One region of the Enterobacter cancerogenus genome, then DNA from elsewhere that is predicted to be linked to it. Evidence: predicted binding sites of a transcription regulator. Region 1 holds the regulator's gene; each other region holds the start of a gene.
What was found. Region 1 encodes Fur, which represses iron uptake genes when iron is present. Its sites were predicted from a motif close to ATAATAATGAGAACNACTATCAA; they were not measured.
Positions count from the first base shown of each region.

Region 1 (2,275 bases):
AAGTCTCTGAATCATGGCCAAAGAACAAACGGACCGTACGACACTAGACCTGTTCGCGAATGAGCGTCGCCCGGGACGACCCAAGACGAATCCGCTTTCGCGTGATGAACAGCTGCGTATCAATAAACGCAACCAGCTTAAACGCGATAAAAATCGTGGGCTTAAGCGTGTCGAACTGAAGCTCAACGCTGACGCTGTCGATGCGCTAAACGAGCTGGCCTCCGCCCGTGATATCAGCCGCAGCGAGTTGATTGAAGAGATGCTGCTCGCTCAGCTCAACGCGTTACGCAGCAAGGCATAAGTCTGAAAAACCCCCGTATTTCCCTTTTCATGTAGCACAGAGTGCAGTCCTGCGCGATAGCTGTTTCCGCAGGGTTGCCAGTTCTGCTATTATTGCCCTTATCCGTGGACAAATTGCGCCACCATACCATTAAGTTTCAAGAGGTTATTTTACTCATGGCAATCATCGGCATTTTCTTCGGCAGTGATACCGGCAATACCGAAAACATCGCAAAAAACATTCAAAAACAGCTCGGTAAAGACGTTGCCGATGTACATGACATCGCCAAAAGCAGCAAAGAAGACCTCGAAGGTTATGACATCCTGCTGCTGGGTATACCGACCTGGTACTATGGCGAAGCGCAGTGCGACTGGGACGATTTCTTCCCGACGCTCGAAGAAGTGGACTTCAACGGCAAGCTGGTTGCCCTGTTTGGCTGCGGCGACCAGGAAGACTACGCGGAATACTTCTGTGATGCGCTGGGCACCATCCGCGACATCATTGAGCCACGCGGCGCGGCGATTGTCGGCCACTGGCCAACGGCGGGCTACCACTTTGAAGCGTCCAAAGGCCTGGCAGACGACGATCACTTCGTGGGTCTGGCTATCGACGAAGATCGCCAGCCAGAACTGACCGCTGAGCGTGTCGAAAAATGGGTGAAGCAGGTCCGTGAAGAACTGAACCTCGACGACATTCTTAACGCCTGATTTTCCTGCGGCGCAACTGCGGTTGCGCCCGCATGCCAGGTAAAACCGATTAAATTAATTGCTACAAACTTTTAACTTTTTCGCTCAGACCTGTACAATATCCCCCTGATAAAAAGTGGGCTCCATCGAACAAGTTTGTTGGTGATACCACGTTTTTATAAGCATACTTTGCCTGAGACTTGCAGTTTTCATTTAGCCATGGCAGTTCTATAATGAGACGCATTATCCCAGGTGCATTTTCTGTCACTTCTTCTTTTGAAGTGAAACGTTTAGCAACAGGACAGATTCCGCATGACCGACAACAATACCGCATTAAAGAAGGCTGGCCTGAAAGTAACGCTTCCTCGGTTAAAAATCCTTGAAGTGCTTCAGGGGCCAGACAATCACCATGTCAGTGCGGAAGACCTTTACAAGCGTCTTATCGACATGGGCGAAGAAATTGGGCTGGCAACCGTTTATCGTGTGCTGAACCAGTTTGATGACGCGGGCATTGTTACCCGTCATAATTTCGAAGGCGGTAAATCTGTTTTCGAGCTGACCCAGCAACACCACCACGATCATCTGATCTGCCTCGACTGCGGCAAGGTCATTGAGTTCAGCGATGATTCTATTGAATCACGCCAGCGTGAAATTGCCGCGCGCCACGGTATCCGTCTGACTAACCACAGCCTGTACCTGTATGGACACTGTGCGGAAGGCGATTGCCGCGAAGATGAGCACGCGCACGACGCGAAATAAGCAAACTTTCATACTCTGAGCCAGCCGCAAGGTTGGCTTTTTTTTGCCTTAAAAAGCCCGGTGGCGCTGCGCTTACCGGGCCTACGGGCGATGACACCTCTGTAGGTTCGGTAAGCGCAGCGCCACCGGGCGTCAAACAGCGCTATTGGTTATTATTACGAATTTCCTGCCAGATCTTATCGCAACGCTTCTCGACTTCCTGATCGTTACCGGTTTGACGCGCCTGAATACAGGCCTGGTAATCCATCACGCGGACATTCTCCTGCGTCGCGAACTGCTCATGCGCTTTCTCTTTCTTCAGCACATTCAGCACGCTCTGGCAGGCTTCAACTTTCTCCGGCGAGCCTTGCGCGGTATTGATACAGGCGCTGTAGGCCTCTTTCAGACGCGAATCTTCTTTCGGGGCCTGAGGCTGCGCACAGGCCACCAGCCCTGTTGCCAGCATCGCGACCATGACTACTTTTCTTTTCATCTGCCGTCTCCGTTTCGGCGGGCCACGCCCGCCGGGGTTTCATCAGAAAATAGTGAATGGCGCGATGACCATGAATTT
Region 1 covers NZ_CP077290.1:1,277,438-1,279,712, forward strand. The annotation lists gene ybfE (LexA regulated protein) at 14-301, shown strand; gene fldA (flavodoxin FldA) at 457-987, shown strand; gene fur (ferric iron uptake transcriptional regulator) at 1,279-1,725, shown strand; gene chiQ (ChiQ/YbfN family lipoprotein) at 1,868-2,197, opposite strand; gene chiP (chitoporin ChiP) at 2,240-2,275, opposite strand, start outside.

Region 2 (2,275 bases), 100 kb from region 1:
CCGCCGAAGCTCTGCCCCGCCACCAGGGTACGCTCGGCTCGGTCGCTAAAGGGTGTCATGGCTTTCACCTGCGGGAGAAGCTCTTCCTGCACGGCCAGCCAGAACGCAGGGTTGCAGGGCAGTTCGCGGCTGCGGTGCGCGGTATCGATGACGTCGATCAGCACGTAAACCGCAGGCGGCAGCTGGCGTGCCGCGGTAAGCGCCGTCAGCGCAGGCCATACGGGCATACTTTCGGCCCAGAACTGGCCGTCGAGCAGCACCGCCAGCGGGCGTTCGGGGCTGGCGTCACCGGTGGTAAAAATCCAGACGCGGCGGCGGTTGCCCAGCTGCGCGCTGTTCCATTCGATACATACAGGCTGGGTATAAGGCGTTTCAGGATGGTTCCAGCCCGGCTGTAGCGGGGCCTCGGGCATTTCGAGCGCCGAGACGGCGTGACCGCGCCCGCCGCGCCAGCTCTGCGGGTTCAGCGGGTCGGATACCGCGTGCGGGAGGAGCTTGCGCCAGCCTTCACGCAGCGCCATGCGGTCCGGCTGTTCGCCTGCAAACACCGCATCGGCAAAATCGTGTTCGTTATCAGAAGGGATAAAACAGTAGCTGCCGCGCCATTCGCGGCTGAACTCACCCTGCCACTGCCAGACATCGGTATCGGGAAGGCGTTCGAGAGACTGCGGACGAGCATTTTGATGGTGATCGGTGACGCCAGTGATATAAAGCCAGACGCGCTGCGTCGCCGATGTGGCCTGCGTGCCCGCCGGATCGCGCCACCAGAACGTGACGCGATACTTCTCCCCGTCGCGAACCCACTCCGGCCCGGTTTTCGACTGCCACCAGGCTTCACTTCCCGTTGTTAACGCCGTCACTATAACCTCATGTTTAACGAGTCATTTTTTGTTGTAAGACAAAAATTATTGATAATATTATTGATAACTATTTGCATTTGCAATAGCGTAGTGCCCGCGCTGTGGGAAGCGCGCTCATAAATTAATCATGCCACGAATTGTGTGCGCTCGAGGACAGGGCTGCTTACGCAATGGCGGGTGACAACATGCCGCCTCCTCTCCCTTTCGGGAACGGAGACCAGGGGATGCGGCGCGAAAAGCAGGACGTACAATGAATAAGAAGATTCACTCCCTGGCCTTGCTGGTCAACTTAGGGATTTACGGCGTCGCGATGCCTGCGCTGGCTGACGACACCGCCGCCAGCGCGCAGCACGAAGACACGATGGTGATCACCGCCGCAGAGCAGAACCTGCAGGCACCCGGCGTATCAACCATCACGGCTGATGAAATCCGTAAAAACCCGCCCGCTCGCGACGTCGCCGAAATCATCCGCACCATGCCGGGCGTCAACCTGACCGGTAACTCCACCAGCGGCCAGCGCGGCAACAACCGTCAGATCGACATTCGCGGCATGGGGCCGGAAAACACCCTGATCCTGATCGACGGCAAGCCCGTTACCAGCCGCAACTCGATCCGACTCGGCTGGCGCGGTGAGCGCGATACCCGCGGTGACACCGGCTGGGTGCCGCCAGAGATGATCGAACGTATCGAAGTGATCCGCGGCCCGGCTGCAGCCCGCTACGGTAACGGTGCGGCAGGCGGCGTGGTGAACATCATCACCAAAAAATTCGATGACCAGTGGCATGGCTCCTGGAACACCTACCTGAACGCCCCGGAACACAAGGACGAAGGGTCTACCAAGCGCACCAACTTCAGCCTGAGCGGCCCACTGGGCGGCGACTTCAGCTTCCGCATGTTTGGTAACCTCGATAAAACCCAGGCCGATGCATGGGACATTAACCAGGGCCATCAGTCCGACCGTACCGGTGCCTACGCCGACACGCTGCCGGCAGGCCGTGAAGGGGTCGAGAACAAAGACATCAACGGCGTGGTGCGCTGGGACTTTGCGCCTATGCAGTCCCTGGAGTTTGAGGCGGGCTACAGCCGCCAGAACAACCTTTACGCCGGCGACACCCAGAACACCAACAACGACAACAGCTCAAGCGGCCTGGTGAAGAAAAACTACGGTAAAGAGACTAACCGTATTTATCGCCAGAACTTCGCGGTGACCTGGAACGGCGGCTGGGATAACGGCATTACCACCAGCAACTGGGCGCAGTACGAGCACACCCGCAACTCGCGTCTGGGTGAAGGCCTGGCGGGCGGCCTTGAAGGTCTGTTCAACAGCAATAAATTCACCGACACCGACCTGGCCGACGTGATGCTGCACAGTGAGATCAACCTGCCAATTGATTTCCTCGTCAACCAGAACCTGA
Region 2 covers NZ_CP077290.1:1,380,538-1,382,812, forward strand. The annotation lists gene fes (enterochelin esterase) at 1-860, opposite strand, end outside; gene I6L58_RS06465 (TonB-dependent siderophore receptor) at 1,111-2,275, shown strand, end outside.
Region 2: fes (enterochelin esterase) is a predicted target of Fur. The motif match lies at 915-937, and genes of this name have one in related genera.

Region 3 (2,275 bases), 2.0 Mb from region 1:
ACTGCCGACCTGCAGCGCTTCGTGAGCCGGAACACCCATTACCCAGGCAACAGGGTAGAAGATATAGCCCAGAATGCCCTGGAAGGAGATACCGAGCACCGCCGCGAACAGGGCGTTCAGGGCTGAAATCAGGGCGATAAAGCCGATCAGCATTGCCGCAACGATAATCGCAACCTTAAAGCCCGCCAGAATGTATTCACCCAGCATTTCGAAGAAGCTCTGACCTTCATGCAGATTTGCCATCTGCAGGTTCTCTTCGCCCTCTTCAACACGGTACGGGTTGATCAGAGACAGAACGATAAAGGTGCTGAACATGTTCAGAACCAGTGCCGCAACAACGTATTTTGGCTCCAGCATGGTCATGTATGCGCCAACAATCGACATGGAAACGGTAGACATCGCCGTTGCAGCCATGGTGTACATACGATTGCGGGACATTTTGCCGAGGATGTCTTTATACGCGATAAAGTTCTCAGACTGACCGAGGATCAGGGAGCTTACGGCGTTGAAAGATTCCAGTTTGCCCATACCGTTCACTTTTGACAGCACGGTACCGATAGCGCGGATAACAACAGGCAACACGCGGATGTGCTGCAAAATACCAATCAGCGCAGAGATAAAGACGATAGGGCACAGCACTTTCAGGAAGAAGAACGCCAGGCCTTGATCGTTCATATTACCGAAGACGAAATTGGTCCCTTCGTTGGCAAAACCGAGCAGTTTTTCGAACATTTCGGAAAAGCCTTTGACGAAGCCGAGTCCCACGTTGGAGTTCAGGAAGAACCACGCGAGTAAAACTTCAATAACCAGAAGCTGAACAACAAAGCGGATGCGGATTTTTTTGCGGTCATGGCTGACCAGCAACGCAAGCGCAGTAACGACAACGAGTGCCAGGACAAAATGAAGGACGCGGTCCATATTTGCTCCAAATATGAGGCAGGTTTAATTTCCGTGCACATTCTATGTAACAAGCGCAAAGAAAACGAGATCAAGGCCACACTATAGTTACATCCTGTGACGAGTCTCAAAAATAGTGATCAACAATACATTTTTGTTATGTTAGGTAAATGAGTGAAAAGTTAAGTTTGTGTGCTACGCTTCACAAATGACTGCGCATTTTCACAATCTGTGATGTCGCACCACCTGCCCACCTATTGTTCTTAGCTATCAATGAAATCATTTTTAACCACCTAAATGGTCTTGATAATCATTCTCATTTTGATAGCATAAAACATAGCAAAGGCTATATTTCCAGAGGCAGACATGACAAATAGTCGCGTAGAGGGTAGCAGTGGCAGAGCAGCGCGCAAGTTGCGGTTCGCGTTAATGGGACCTGCGTTCATTGCTGCTATTGGCTATATCGATCCGGGTAATTTTGCGACCAACATTCAGGCCGGGGCCAGCTTCGGCTATAAGCTGCTGTGGGTGGTAGTCTGGGCCAACTTCATGGCGATGCTGATCCAGATGCTTTCGGCAAAGCTGGGTATCGCCACAGGTAAAAACCTGGCGGAGCAGATCCGCGACCACTATCCGCGTCCGGCGGTGTGGCTGTACTGGATCCAGGCGGAAATTATCGCCATGGCGACCGATCTCGCCGAATTTATCGGGGCGGCTATCGGCTTCAAGCTGATTTTAGGCGTGTCGCTGCTGCAGGGGGCCGTGCTGACCGGGATTGCGACGTTCCTGATTTTGATGCTGCAGCGTCGCGGGCAAAAGCCGCTCGAAAAGGTGATTGGTGGTCTGCTGCTGTTTGTGGCCGCAGCCTATATTGTTGAGCTGGTATTTTCTCAGCCGAATCTGGTGCAGCTTGGTAAAGGGATGGCGATCCCCAGCCTGCCTAATACCGAAGCCGTATTCTTGGCGGCAGGGGTGCTGGGCGCAACCATCATGCCGCACGTTATCTATCTCCACTCTTCATTAACCCAGGATTTGCACGGCGGAACGCGTAAAGACCGCTACTCCGCCACCAAATGGGACGTGGCGATCGCCATGACCATTGCCGGATTTGTGAACCTGGCGATGATGGCAACCGCAGCTGCCGCTTTCCATTTTAATGGCCATACGGGCGTCGCCGATCTTGATCAGGCCTATCTGACCCTCGAACCCTTACTTAGCCACGCCGCGGCGACCATCTTCGGGCTTAGCCTGGTGGCTGCCGGCCTCTCCTCAACCGTGGTGGGTACGCTGGCCGGGCAGGTGGTAATGCAGGGCTTTGTGCGCTTTCATATTCCGCTCTGGGTACGTCGCGCGGTCACAATGCTGCCATCCTTCATCG
Region 3 covers NZ_CP077290.1:4,136,584-4,138,858, forward strand. The annotation lists gene I6L58_RS19535 (NupC/NupG family nucleoside CNT transporter) at 1-918, opposite strand, end outside; gene I6L58_RS19540 (Nramp family divalent metal transporter) at 1,264-2,275, shown strand, end outside.
Region 3: I6L58_RS19540 (Nramp family divalent metal transporter) is a predicted target of Fur. The motif match lies at 1,201-1,223, and genes of this name have one in related genera.